4 regions of the Paenibacillus sp. J31R120 genome follow, and region 1 is predicted to be linked to each of the others. Evidence: a T-box and tRNA genes for the amino acid it is inferred to sense, from the RefSeq annotation. Region 1 holds a T-box; the other regions hold tRNA genes.
The links. A T-box is a leader RNA that pairs with one kind of tRNA and senses whether it is charged. The one in region 1 lies ahead of AC0YNW_RS27705 (arginine--tRNA ligase), so its partner is inferred to be a tRNA-Arg.
Positions count from the first base shown of each region.

Region 2: it has a tRNA-Arg gene. The T-box ahead of AC0YNW_RS27705 (arginine--tRNA ligase) is inferred to sense a tRNA for this amino acid. The anticodon was not compared.
Region 3: it has a tRNA-Arg gene. The T-box ahead of AC0YNW_RS27705 (arginine--tRNA ligase) is inferred to sense a tRNA for this amino acid. The anticodon was not compared.
Region 4: it has a tRNA-Arg gene. The T-box ahead of AC0YNW_RS27705 (arginine--tRNA ligase) is inferred to sense a tRNA for this amino acid. The anticodon was not compared.

Region 1 covers NZ_JBWDNN010000013.1:58,277-61,485, reverse strand. The annotation lists gene AC0YNW_RS27705 (arginine--tRNA ligase) at 1-1,163, opposite strand, end outside; T-box leader at 1,210-1,427, opposite strand; gene AC0YNW_RS27700 (SDR family oxidoreductase) at 1,474-2,208, opposite strand; gene AC0YNW_RS27695 (Crp/Fnr family transcriptional regulator) at 2,258-2,845, opposite strand; gene AC0YNW_RS27690 (paeninodin family lasso peptide) at 3,189-3,209, shown strand, end outside.
Region 2 covers NZ_JBWDNN010000002.1:38,094-41,302, forward strand. The annotation lists gene clpP (ATP-dependent Clp endopeptidase proteolytic subunit ClpP) at 91-672, opposite strand; gene AC0YNW_RS06795 (hypothetical protein) at 793-1,143, opposite strand; gene AC0YNW_RS06800 (hypothetical protein) at 1,390-1,680, opposite strand; tRNA gene AC0YNW_RS06805 (tRNA-Arg) at 1,849-1,923, opposite strand; gene AC0YNW_RS06810 (sugar-binding transcriptional regulator) at 2,171-3,202, shown strand.
Region 3 covers NZ_JBWDNN010000001.1:135,170-138,378, forward strand. The annotation lists gene AC0YNW_RS00605 (hypothetical protein) at 1-59, shown strand, start outside; gene AC0YNW_RS00610 (P-loop nucleotide/nucleoside kinase family protein) at 109-699, shown strand; tRNA gene AC0YNW_RS00615 (tRNA-Arg) at 1,411-1,487, opposite strand; gene AC0YNW_RS00620 (hypothetical protein) at 1,717-2,592, shown strand; gene tig (trigger factor) at 2,687-3,209, shown strand, end outside.
Region 4 covers NZ_JBWDNN010000009.1:200,889-204,097, forward strand. The annotation lists gene asnB (asparagine synthase (glutamine-hydrolyzing)) at 1-91, opposite strand, end outside; gene AC0YNW_RS25165 (DUF4097 family beta strand repeat-containing protein) at 470-1,273, shown strand; tRNA gene AC0YNW_RS25170 (tRNA-Arg) at 1,345-1,420, opposite strand; gene AC0YNW_RS25175 (alpha/beta fold hydrolase) at 1,612-2,502, shown strand; gene AC0YNW_RS25180 (HIT family protein) at 2,628-2,957, opposite strand; gene AC0YNW_RS25185 (polysaccharide deacetylase family protein) at 3,070-3,209, opposite strand, start outside.

The DNA of each region.
Region 1 (3,209 bases):
GCCTGCGGATATTCCTGTCTGTAGTCGATGACGTTAATGACGGTATCGGCCTTGCCGTATGCAGAAGACGAGGCGCCTCCATGATGCGTCGACCATAGACCGTCTGAGAACGGCTGGTAGGAGAAGTCTTTGTCCAGCAGTCCGAACTTCCATAGGTGGTAGGCGATATCCTTGGCGGTATAGGTCAGAATGCCGTTGGACCGCACTAACACCTTATCCATCTGATGCTGATCGGCCTCTTCTGCTTCTGTCGCTTTCTCACTCGCATCGTTTGTGGATTGTCTCAGCACCCAGCAGCCTTCCAGCTTGCCGGACTTCTCCTGCACGAAAGAGGATGTGTCCCTCAGCAGCTCGAATGCCGCCTGCCAGAATCCTTCTCTTACGATCTGGCTTTCCCATACGAGCAGATCATAATGAATGCCGAATGCCTTCATCTCTTCCAGATGCTCGCGCACGATGCGCTCCGCGACGAGCAATCCAATCCAGGATAGGCCGTTATCCCCCTCCTCTAGCGCATGCAGCACATTCGTCCGTTCGCTGAGCTTGACGGGATTCGCCGCATACTCTCGATTGACCCCGGAGTAAATGTCCCAGCAGAAGTCGCCGAAGCGGGCGTGGTTCCTGTTCAGCGGTACATGCAGCAGTCCGACTACGGTATCAGCAAGCTGATTGCCCAGATCATCGATGTAATTGTGCACCTCAACCTCGCGGCCTGTTTTCTTCAAAATGCGGGCCAGCGTATCGCCGATACAGGAATTGCGCAGATGGCCGATATGCGCGGATTTATTCGGGTTGATGGAGGTGTGCTCGATAATCGCTTTGCCGCCAGTCGAAGCTGGCGAAGGAAACTCGCGGCGGGCCCAGACGTTCCAGTCGATGTGCACGTTCAAAAAGCCGGGCGCCGCAACTTCGATCAGACGGGCCAGAGCGGCGAACTCGGAATCGCTCTCCAGCTTGTTCTTCAGCAGTCCTGCGATATGCAAGGGGGACTTGCGCAGTGTTTTGGCCAGCTGCATGGCTATATTCGTCGAGTAGTCCCCGTGCTCCAGATGTACAGGCTGCTCTACAGTGATCTTCAGCACTTCCGGTCGCTCTGCGCCAAGTTCCTCATGCAATTCCAGCACAGACTGGGCTATGCGTGTTCTCATCCATTCGATTAACATCCTAGCATCCTCCTTTGTCTAATAAAAAAACGCCCTCGTCTCTTGGAAAAGAGACGAAGGCGCATGCATTCGCGGTACCACTCTTGTTGCTGAACGGAACGTTCAGCCACTCTAACGGATAACGGCCGCAGCCGAGACTTCCTACTCTGAAGGTTCAGAAGCCTATCTCATGGGTCCGCTTCGCTGCTGCATCCGTACCGGCTCTCACTCTCCCGGCTCGCTTGAACTTCCGCTGGCAGTTACTCTCCCAATCGTGGATTGTTCGATATGTTTACCAATTATAACGATTCGGCAGCAAAACGCAAGCCCTTTATGAATGACGCAATATAGCTTCGGCCACAGAAGGGAACCAGCGATTCAGCCATTTCAACAGTTTGACCTTGCCGATGGCGATCTCCAGTCGATTACGCCGGAAATCGCGAAAAAATTGTTCGGCAAGCCGTTCCGGCGATAGTTTGCCGCGCCCTCTGCCCCGGGTCATGGCGGTGTCCACAATCGGCGGTATGATTTCAAATACCTGTACAGGTGATCCCCTAAGCTGATCGCGCAGCGACTTGGTGAAAATATGCAGTGCAGCCTTTGTGCCGCAGTAGACCGGAGCCGATTTTTTGGGGACGATGCCGAGTCCTGAGGATACGTTAATGATGGCTGATTTCGGCTGGCGGGCCAGCAGCGGAAGCAGCTCGGCGATCAGCAGAATGGGAGTGGTCAGATTGATTCCGATCTCTTCCTCGATCAAGTCGGCTTCAACGCCATTTATAAAGTCGTAATTATACTGAATGCCCGCATTGTTAATGAGAATATTCAATGTCGGATGTCGCTCATACAACGCTGCGACCAGCTCTTGTATGGCATCTTTTCTGCGAAGGTCGCATGCATGCGTGGAGATGGTTGGATACCTTTCCTTTAATGCATGCAGCTTCTGCTTGTTTTGCCCCACGACGATAACTTTATTGCCGTGCTGAATGAATTGCTCGGTTAACGCTAATCCGATACCCGAGGCACCGCCTGTAATAAGAACGGTATGTCCGTTTGCTTGCATCATCACCATTCCTCCTTACGTCCCACTATAAAACGGAGGAGAATAAGGCGCATTAACCCAGGTTTATGCGTCTTCGAATTCGGCTGAGCGCTACAGGTGTAATCCCAAGATAAGAGGCGATGTGGTATTGCGGAATCTCGCTTTCAAGATGCCCGTATTGCGATAAAAACAGGCGGTAGCGCTCTTCGGCGGTCAAGAGAAGCAGCTCGCGCTCTCTTGTTTCTTTCTTCACGAACAGCTGCTCGGCGACGATCCTGCCGAACCGCTCCCATCCTGGATGACGTTCATAAGAGGCGGCTAATTGCTCGTAGCGGAAGACGAGAATTTGGCTTTCTTGCAGAGATTGAATCGATAAGTACGAAGGGATGCGCTGAAGCAGCGCTCCATATGGCGCAATGAATTCATGACGCGAGCAAAAGCTTTTATTATACTCATCGCCACCCGGTGTCTCATAAAAAATCCGAAATAGCCCGTCGATGCATATGCCGATTGAATCTGAAGTCTCACCTGATCGTACCCAGTACTCCCCTTTTGCCAAGAATGTAAGAGCCGCTGTGCGGCCTAAGGTCAGCCATTCCTCTATGGGCAGAGAAGGAGGGATTTTGAGTGAGGCATAAAGCGATCTTAATTGGACTTCCATAGACACATCTCCTTAACCTGTGACATAGCTCAGCTTCTAGTTAATTCTGCATGCGATGCAGCAGGTCCTGTAGCCTGCCAAGTGCATTTCTCAGGACATTCGCCAATAGCACCTTCCACCAGAAATGACTGGTAAACGAATACTATAATGGAATTAATTCCATAGTCCTAACTATGGCATCCGACCACTTCTAAATGGACTAAAAAACAAATTGACAAAATCTTAAAATTTCCTTAATATTAGGACACAATCGTTCTTAATTGAGAACATTGAATCATTCGCAGATCGCTTCCGTACTCATTCATGCAGGATGATACCACCCGTCAGAAGGAGGTGTTAGGCCTTGGAGAAGAAGGAATGGAAA
Region 2 (3,209 bases), on a different contig from region 1:
GACAGACTTTGGGGCATAAACATAGCGTCCGCAAATTAAAAACCTCCCCTCCACAAAAGTGGAAGGGAGGTTTCTCTGCGTTATGAATGATTAGACCTTCTCGATGACTTTGTCTACGAGGCCGTAAGCGTGGGCTTCGGCTGCGCTCATGAAGTAGTCGCGGTCGGTGTCCTGCTCGATGCGGCTGAGCGGCTGGCCGGAACGTTCCGCCAGGATGTGGTTCAGCTTGTCGCGCATCTTCAGGATGCGGCGAGCGCGGATCTCGATGTCGCTGGCTTGGCCTTCAGCGCCGCCAAGCGGCTGGTGAATCATGACTTCGCTGTTAGGCAGCGCATAACGCTTGCCCTTCGCGCCCGCTGTCAGCAGGAACGCGCCCATGGACGCGGCCATACCTACGCAGATCGTCGATACATCCGGCTTGATGTATTGCATCGTATCATAAATGGCCATACCGGCTGTTATGGAACCGCCAGGGCTGTTGATGTATAGGGAAATATCCTTATCCGGGTCTTCCGCCGCCAGGAACAGCATTTGCGCGATGATGGAGTTGGCTACCACGTCATTCACGCCAGAACCTAGAAATATGATGCGATCCTTCAACAGGCGGGAATAGATGTCGTATGAACGTTCCCCCCGATTGCTTTGCTCAATAACCATAGGCACAAAATTCATTTCGAACCAGTCCTCCTTCGTCTACGTAAAAGCATGAATCAAAAATTCGTATTCCTATCATAACGGATTAAAATCAAAAAGTCAAAGATGGTCAAAGAAATTGATTTTTCAGGCCAAACCCTATATTTGCTCTTCGGTCCGCTCCGTAAAGTAGACCCCGTTTTGCAGGTCATTGACGAAACGCTGCAGCCATTCATAATAGCTGACGGCATGCTTCAGCTTGTGCAAATCCTCCAGACGTAGCTTCCGCTCTTCCTCATCTGTGCCCAGTTCAAGGATGATTCCGCTAAGCTGCGGGATAACCCCTTGGATCGCCCCCAGCATCACATCGAGATCCCGTTGCAGCTTGAAGGTGAAGAAGGATTGGAACGCTTTGAAGAAACCCGTCTTCGCAGCGTCAATGATCTGTGTTCTCCACTCCTCTCGAGGGGTCAAGGGCTCCTTCATTTGACCAAATGTAGCTTTTTTCACGACTTCTCCAATCCTCACTGCAAATTAACAATGCAATAACCATTCCATTCGTAAATGAACGTACAATAATTTTTGAACAGAGCTGTTGATAACGACTTATCTATCAATAACTGGATTATACGCTGATTAGCTATGAACCGCCGGATTTTTGGCAGAAACAAGAGAAGCGATCAAAAGCGGGAACAGGAGGATAGCGTGTCGGAGCCTACAATTGTGTACCGATATACCAGAAACAATGTGAAGAAGTTATCTGCTCGTGTCGAGAGGATCATATTGAACGAAGACGGGCATAGCGTTTGGGTACATCATTAGATGGATGCTCTCGGTGCGATTCTTGAAAGAATCGATATATTGGCCGAAATGAGCTTCATATTCCACGCCGGTGAATGAGAGATTCTTCCCAGCGTAATGAGAGTTTACATATAGCGTTGCTGCAATAGATGCTAAGGCTTTTGGCACGGCCTTTGATTGAATAATAATAATGGCGAGTACGAGTACAAAAGCTGCCAGTAGCAAACGCTTGTTTTTTCGCTTCATAACTTCCTCCAAATATCTACAGACTTGGGTGATTTTAAATCCGCCCATATAAACGTTATTGTAGTTAGGTTTGTTGCAGGACGGAAGAAGCTATCATGCACAGGTTGGTTGCAGGATGCAAAAAAGCCGCTCAGCATGAGGCTGAACGGCTTAAGTTTATTGGTATAGTGGCGCGCCCGCTAGGAATCGAACCTAGATCTCAGGCTCCGGAGGCCTACGTCATATCCATTGGACCACGGGCGCATCTCTTCAAAAAACAGTAGCAGAGATGATTATATGATATTCACGCCGTTAAAGCAAGAAGGCTGGGAAAATTAAATTTGTGAAAAAGATGTCGGAAATCGTTTTCAAATGCGATTCGACTCTTGCAGGCTGCTCTTGTTTTCGTTAAAATAGAGGTGGGACTTAAAATGAACACGCGGGACGAATTCAGTCCCAACAATTCTTTGAATCCCATTATGCTAATGACCGATGGAGTGAAGGATAAGAGATGCGACAGCTCATTGAACTGCAGCAGCAGCTTGTGCCTGAGCTTCTGGAAGTCATGCGGAAGAGGTACATGATCCTGCATCAGGTAATGCTATCGGACACGATTGGCCGCCGTACACTGGCGAATACGCTGGATATGACGGAGAGAGTGCTTCGGGCAGAGACCGATTTCCTAAAGGAGCAAGGCCTGCTGGAGATTCATACGGCGGGCATGCGGATCAGCGAGCAAGGCCGCAGCGCACTCGAACAGCTGGAGCCTCTGTACAAGTCGATGTTCGGTTTGTCCGAACTGGAGGAGAAGCTGCGCAGGGCATACGGGCTATCGCAGGTCATCATTGTGCAAGGCGATTCCGAGACGTCGATTCAGACGAAGCGCGAGCTCGGAAGGGTAGCGTGCCAAGTACTTCGCACCGCGCTGAAGCCGAGAGATGTCGTAGCGGTAACCGGGGGCACGACGATTGCCCAGGTAGCCAATCAGCTTACGACAACAACAGCCATGAAGGATATCTGGTTCGTACCGGCAAGAGGCGGACTTGGCGAAAGCTTGGATTATCAAGCGAATACGCTGGCCTCGACCATGGCGAAGCGGACGGGCGGACATTACCGGCTGCTGCATGTGCCGGATCATCTGGGTGAAGAGGCATTCGCTTCCTTGATGCAAGAGCCCAACATTCGGGAGATCGTTGACGTGATCCGAAGTGCGCGAATTGTCGTACACGGGATCGGGGACGCCATGATCATGGCGAGAAGACGGAAGCTGGACAGCGAAGTTGTAGCGGAGATCGAAGCGGAGGGCGCACTGGCCGAGGCATTCGGGTTTTATTTTGACCGAAGCGGAGCCGTTGTTCACCAAATGCAGACCGTAGGGTTACGGCTCGAGGATATCGTTAACACTGAATTAGTGATTGGCGTTGCCGGGGGCAAGAACAAAGGCGAAGCGATTGCGGCAGTGATGCGATTCGGCCATAACGACGTACTCGTCACCGACGAAGCCGCGGCGCTGGAGATGGCCAGTTTACTAGAAGAGAATTAGACGCAGG
Region 3 (3,209 bases), on a different contig from region 1:
TGCTGGCGGACGAGCATATCAGGCGTGATGTGGAAGCGGCGCTTGCAGATACTCTTTGATCGGCATCCATGATATAATTTGTCCTAAAATGTTTTGGGGGCGTACAGGATGCAAAAACTGGTGTTTTTTGTAGGAGTAGCAGGAACAGGAAAAACGACGGTGGCGCTTAAGCTGAGCGAGTTTATTCCGGCAGCGTTTCTCGACCGGGATACGATTGGCGGGCGATTTGTGGAAGCGATCCTGGAGATGAAGGGGCTGGACCCGAAGGACCGCGATTCTGATTTCTATAAGAAAAACCTGCGTGATCTGGAATACGACACGGCTAAGGATGTTTGTATCGAGAACTTAGCTGCGGGCCAAAACGTCTTTATGATCTCCCCGTTTACAGCAGAGCTGAAAAACCGTGAGTGGATCGAAGACGTACTTGCAGCAGCGAAGCTGACGAAAGAGCAGGTAGATGTGAAGGTCATTGTCGTTACGCTGCAGGATATGGAATTGCAGCATAGCCGGATCGTCGCTAGAGGAACGGAGCGCGATACGTGGAAGCTGGAGAATTGGGGCGATTTCCAGAAGCGGGTTGATTTTGTGCCTGCGATCAACTGGGACATCCCTGAGAGCAGCATCCTGATCTTCGACAACAGCGGCGAGCTGACAGAGGCGAAGGTAGAGCAACTGCGCAAGTTTGCGCTTGGCGAGTAGCACGAAGAGAAGGTAGAGCAACTGCACGGATGGTGAGTAGATGTAGTGTGTATGTCTGTCTCTCCGGCAAACTAGCCTTAATCGTGCGCAGGTCTTTGTAACTAGCTTGTAATTCGTCCAGGTGAACGATATGGGCGTGCCTGTGGTTATATAGGCGGTGCGGTGGAGCTTTGGTAGTATGCAGCTGTTTTGGAGGGGAGTTTCATCAATGGGCAGCTGACAGTGTGATGTGGATGAGGCCGGTTTTCGATTGAAATTTCTAGCAGCATTATATAGTGACCGGATTTATTCGAGCTTCCCCGCAAGATTCGCGCGGGGAGCTTTTTCGTTTCCGTTTCGGACGAACGAAAACTGGGTATGTAGGATACGAGTCATGCAAGCGGCAGAAGCCTACAGCATCCCAAGCCCGGCTGAAAGCAGTCTGCAAGCCGAGAAAATCGGCTTACAGCGCCCAAGCCCGGCTGGAAGCAGTCTGCAAGCTGAGAAAATCGGCTTACAGCGCCCAAGCCGAGCTGAAAGCAGTCTGCAAGCCGAGAAAATCGGCTTACAGCATGAGCAAACAATCACATGCTTACAAGTATATAAAAAAATGTGTACACAAATACACACAACACGCATGCATCCGTATAACAAAACGCATCGCCAAACAACAAAAAAGCCGCTCCCAAAGCCGGATATCGGCTTCAACGAGCAGCTGTATATGCGATGCTATGGCGTCCCAGGAGGGATTCGAACCCCCGACAACTCGCTTAGAAGGCGAGTGCTCTATCCGACTGAGCTACTGGGACGCGTGAGTAATAATATAGCATGCGACGTAGAGGTATTGCAAGCCATTTTTTAGATATTCTCAAAAAAACTTCGGCATTTTTTTCTTGCGACTCGGCGTGTTATAATCGTACCCAAGATTACAGGCTGATTCCTTAAGCAAGACGGGAGTTACTCGAAGGCGGTGTTATCATTACAACTCCTCAAGACCCTCATACAGAGGGTAAAGACAATGTTTATTTATTTCCCAGCATGCTGGATCAATATCAAATTCAGTTGACCCGAATGCTGGAGGCGGAGCAATATGGCGAAGCCAAAGAGCTGTTAACCTTTCTTCTGCAGTGCCAAGGTCAGGAGAAGCGGCATTACGAGGAATGGGACAGTCTGCTTGGCTGGCTGGAGATGGCATTCCCCGACGATACGCAAAGAGGCGCTGGCCTCGAGACGGACGATGCCGAGAATGAAGAAGCTACGCTCCGGGAGCAATTGCTGAAGCCGCCCGTTCAAGACGAAGCTTACATCCATCAAGTGATGTATATTATGCAGCATCATCCCATGATGGATCAGCAAATGCTCGCGCTGGAGAGAGCGGCATACATAGATGACAGTCAAGTAACCGAGACGATATTGGAATGGCTGCGAAGCGAGACGATTCATCCGCTCCTGCAATTCAAAGCTCTGCAATGCTTGCGCAAGCGCGGAGTATCGGGTACGCTGACGCTTGAGCGGCTGGACGAGCACGCAGAGCTGGAGATCGAAGCGACGCCGCTAACGTTGGATGAATTCCCGCAGCCTATCGGGCGCATTCTGGATCGAACGGCGACGATCGCCGAGACGGATGATCCGACGCTGCCTCATTTTGCCAGAGAGCTGTGGAAGGAAAGTCTGGAATATTTGTATGGCACATCCGCATACAGATGGATGCTGCACGACAATGATGAGACTGTCGATTGCTACGCGGCAGCGCTGCACTTGACACTTAACTTGACGGTCTACGGTTCGGCGAATGACGACGATATACGCGATACATATGGGATTACGGATAGCCTCAGATTCCGCTACGAGCAGGCGTGCAGAACGCTTCGCGGAGTGGCCATGCTGCTCCAAACTGGCGGCGATGAAGGCTAGCCTTGAAAAGCTTGTCCATCTTGTTTATAATGGAATGGTTTATGTAACGTGAAAACTTGTGATGCATGCGCATTTTTGGAGGGGAAGGCATAAAATGAAAGCAACTTGGGAAAAAATAGACAAGAACCTCGTCTCGATCGACGTCGAGGTAGACGCTGAGAAAGTAACGGTCGCACTCGACCAAGCCTTTAAGAAAGTGGTAGCAAAGGTTAACGTACCTGGCTTCCGCAAAGGCAAAGTGCCACGGGGCATTTTTGAATCCCGTTTCGGCGTAGAAAGCTTGTATCAGGACGCAATCGACATCCTGCTGCCTGAAGTGTACACAGCTGTTGTGAAAGAAAACAATCTTGAGCCGGTTGACCGTCCTGAGATTGACGTAACGCAATTCGCGAAGGGCCAATCCTTCAAATTCAACGCTAAAGTAACCGTTAAGCCTGAAGTTCAGCTTGGCGAGTACAAAGGTCTTGAAGTTGAAGCGGTTCAAGCGGAAGTGACGGAAGAAGAAATCGCGGCTGAGCTGGAGCGTCTGCAAGGACGTCATGCCGAGCTGACAGTTGTAGAGGAAGGTCCTGCTCAAAACGGCGACATCTCCGTTATCGACTTCGACGGCTATGTAG
Region 4 (3,209 bases), on a different contig from region 1:
CGCGATGGATAATCGTTTCAAGCATATGTTCCATTACAGATGAATGATCAATTGTATTTTTTCCTTTTATATATCCGACAAAACCGCACATATTATTTCACCTCTATGTTCATATCCATACCATTTTACCATAGGCGAACCTATTCCCCTACTATACCGACAGCAAAGGAAAACTATGCCTTTTCATAAGGCATTTAGCCCTCTTCCATGATACCTTCTGGGAGGGTGGTTGTCGACTTATGGCGGTTAGAATCCCCTCATTTCTAAACGAGCTTTAACCGCGTCAAATAATTTCTACTTTTTCTTCATAACCAAGCCTTAAGTCTAGTACCATTCACCGACGGAGGTCTGTTTTGCTGGAGGATGCTTTTCTCTATAATAAATAGCATGAGTTAAATTATGGATACGTTGGGGGCGAGCAAGCCCTCGTAGTGGTTATAAACAATTAGAGTGGAAATGGGGATCTACTATGAAAAGTTATCAAAAAATAAGTCTGCTAGTTACGGCCACCATGCTGGCCATTGCTCTGACCGCTTGCAGCAGCACTGTTAACAAGCTTACGGATAAAGTCGTTATTGGCGAAGGATCTGGCTCAGGGGAAGTCGTCTCCAAGGGCAAACATACATTTGAAGCTAATGAATTTGAGAGCATAAAAGTCGCTACAGAAGCCATGTTAATTGACATCGTGCGCAGCAAATCCGAGCAAGCCGAAGTTGAATTGATGGCTGACAGCAAGGTGGAGAAGGATATTACCTTTAATGTCGCGATCAAAAATAACGTGCTTGAAATTGAAACAAAGGAAAAGAACAGCAAAATCATCGGTGATAATCGCGGAGAGCGCCGGTTGATTATCTCTTTGCCTGAGAAACAGTATGACAAAGTCACCATCAACAATAACTTCGGTGCGATTGAGGGTTCGCAGCTGCATGTGAATTCGCTTAAAGTTAAAAACGATGTAGGCTCGATCCGATTGAGCAGCATTGTAGGGGCGATGCATCTCGAAACAGCTACCGGCGATATTCAAATCGATGATGTTAGCCTGAATAACGACCTTACTACCAAGACGGAGGTAGGATCCATTCGTGTTCAATTGAATGAATCTCCCGCTGCAGCTAACGTAAGCCTGAAGAGCGAGGTCGGCAACGTTACCAGCAATTTGGAGACGATTGAATACACCGCGAATACCAAGCGAGCAATAACGGGCACAATCGGCTCGAAAGGACCTCGGTTGGAAGCATCCGTATCTGTCGGCTCCGTTACAGTAGAAGCATAAAACCTATCAAAAAGGGGTTGGCCGAATTATGGCCAACCCCTTAACTTTATTCTTGTAGTATACGGCAACACTGGCGGCCCCGAGATGAATCGAACATCCGACACCACGTTTAGGAAACGTGTGCTCTATCCGCTGAGCTACGGGGCCACAGCAATTTTTATTATAGCATAAGTATCGGCTACAGCAAAAAGGGATTTATGCGATTGTTACGCCAGCAGCATCCGTAAATTTTTTTAAAGAGAAGAAGATCGTATCGCCGACTAGGAAAATATGGTATTATTTATAGCAAATACATAGTACTGCGCTATCCCTCATAACGAAGCCACGAGGTGTACAAGATGAGAGACGAGTCCATGCATGTAACTCCCCAACCTTCTTTGCATTTCGGAACAGTCCAACGGCAGTCCAACTATGATCGGAAGTACCAGGAGAGCTTATTGAACTGGCCCATTCCTTATACCTCCTCTTTTGTGGCTACCCGCTTCGGGTCAACCCATGTTATTTCATGTGGTCCGAAGGATGGGGAACCTCTTATCCTGTTGCACGCGATGGGATTCAGCTCTACGGTCTGGTTCCCGAACATTGAAGTGCTGGCAAAAAAACAACGCGTCTATGCGATTGATTATATTGGCGACTTGAACAAAAGTGTCCCAACCTCAATACCTTCCAACCTGGAAGAGTGTGGGGAGTGGCTGGATGATGTTCTTCGTGAGCTGCGGCTGGAAACCTTCTTGCTAGGCGGTATTTCGTATGGCGGTTTTCTAGCCTTGAATTATACAATATATGCTCCGCATCGAGTCCGAAAGCTTTTTTTGCTCAGCCCCGCCGCCACTTTTGTACCGCTTCATCAAACATTTATTAACCGAATCATAGCTATGGCTGCCATTCCAATGAAGTGGAATGTGCGAAGATTTATGAATTGGCTTTCCAAGCATAAGCTGGACGTAGCATTGGTCAATCAGTTTCATGCTGCTTTCCGTTATGGCTCGCTCTCGCTGAAAGTACCGCCGGGTGTTTATAGCGACGATGAGCTGTGTAAGCTGCAGCTCCCGGTTCTGCTGCTTCTTGGCGACCAAGAAGTGATCAGCGACGCCGACCAAGCTTATGTGCGAGCGACGCAGATCTGCAAGAATATTCATGCCGAAATGCTGCCGGGTGTAGGGCATATGATGAACTTGGAGAATCCGGCCGAAGTGAATAAACGGTTGGAACGGTTTTTATATAGTTAACAAAGCTTCATTTCTCAAACGTATACCTAACAGCTATATTTAATTCTCCATTCCTTTTTTGAGGAAACAGCCCATTCCCATCCCTATCCAAAAGAAAAAAAGGACCTCGCGGTCCTTCTATTCGCCTAGCGCAACGGGTCGCCATAAGCTACATGCCAATGAAGATGCTTGGAGTCCTGATAGTGTCCAAGGTTGGTCAATACTCTGCACGCCCCATGCTCTTCCGTCACCTGGGCAGCCACTTGCTGAATGACACGGATCAGTTCAAGCAGCAGATCATCATCATTCTTCTCCAAGGTAAGCAGAGATGGAATATGCCGCTTCGGAATGACGACAATATGGACCGGATAAAAGGGCCTCGTATGATGATATGCCAGCACGCGATCCGTCTCCATTACTCTGCGCACCTCAGTTCGACCGCTCAATACCTCTTCGCAATAAAAGTCTTCAGACATAGCACCCTCCAAATGATGGAATATTCCCTGATTAGATAAGATTCGACATTTCCTCCCTGTTCCCTGCAAAAAAAAGCAGCCCCTGCGACAAATGCCGCATTCGGACTGCCGATTATTGAAAGATGGCGAATTTTAAGTCTTGTTTCTTCAAATATTCGATAATGTCAGGCAATGCCTCAAGCGTTGCTTTCTTCTCATGCAGGACATAGATGCCGCCCGACGGATCGGTTTGCTCAAAATACTGCATAATAT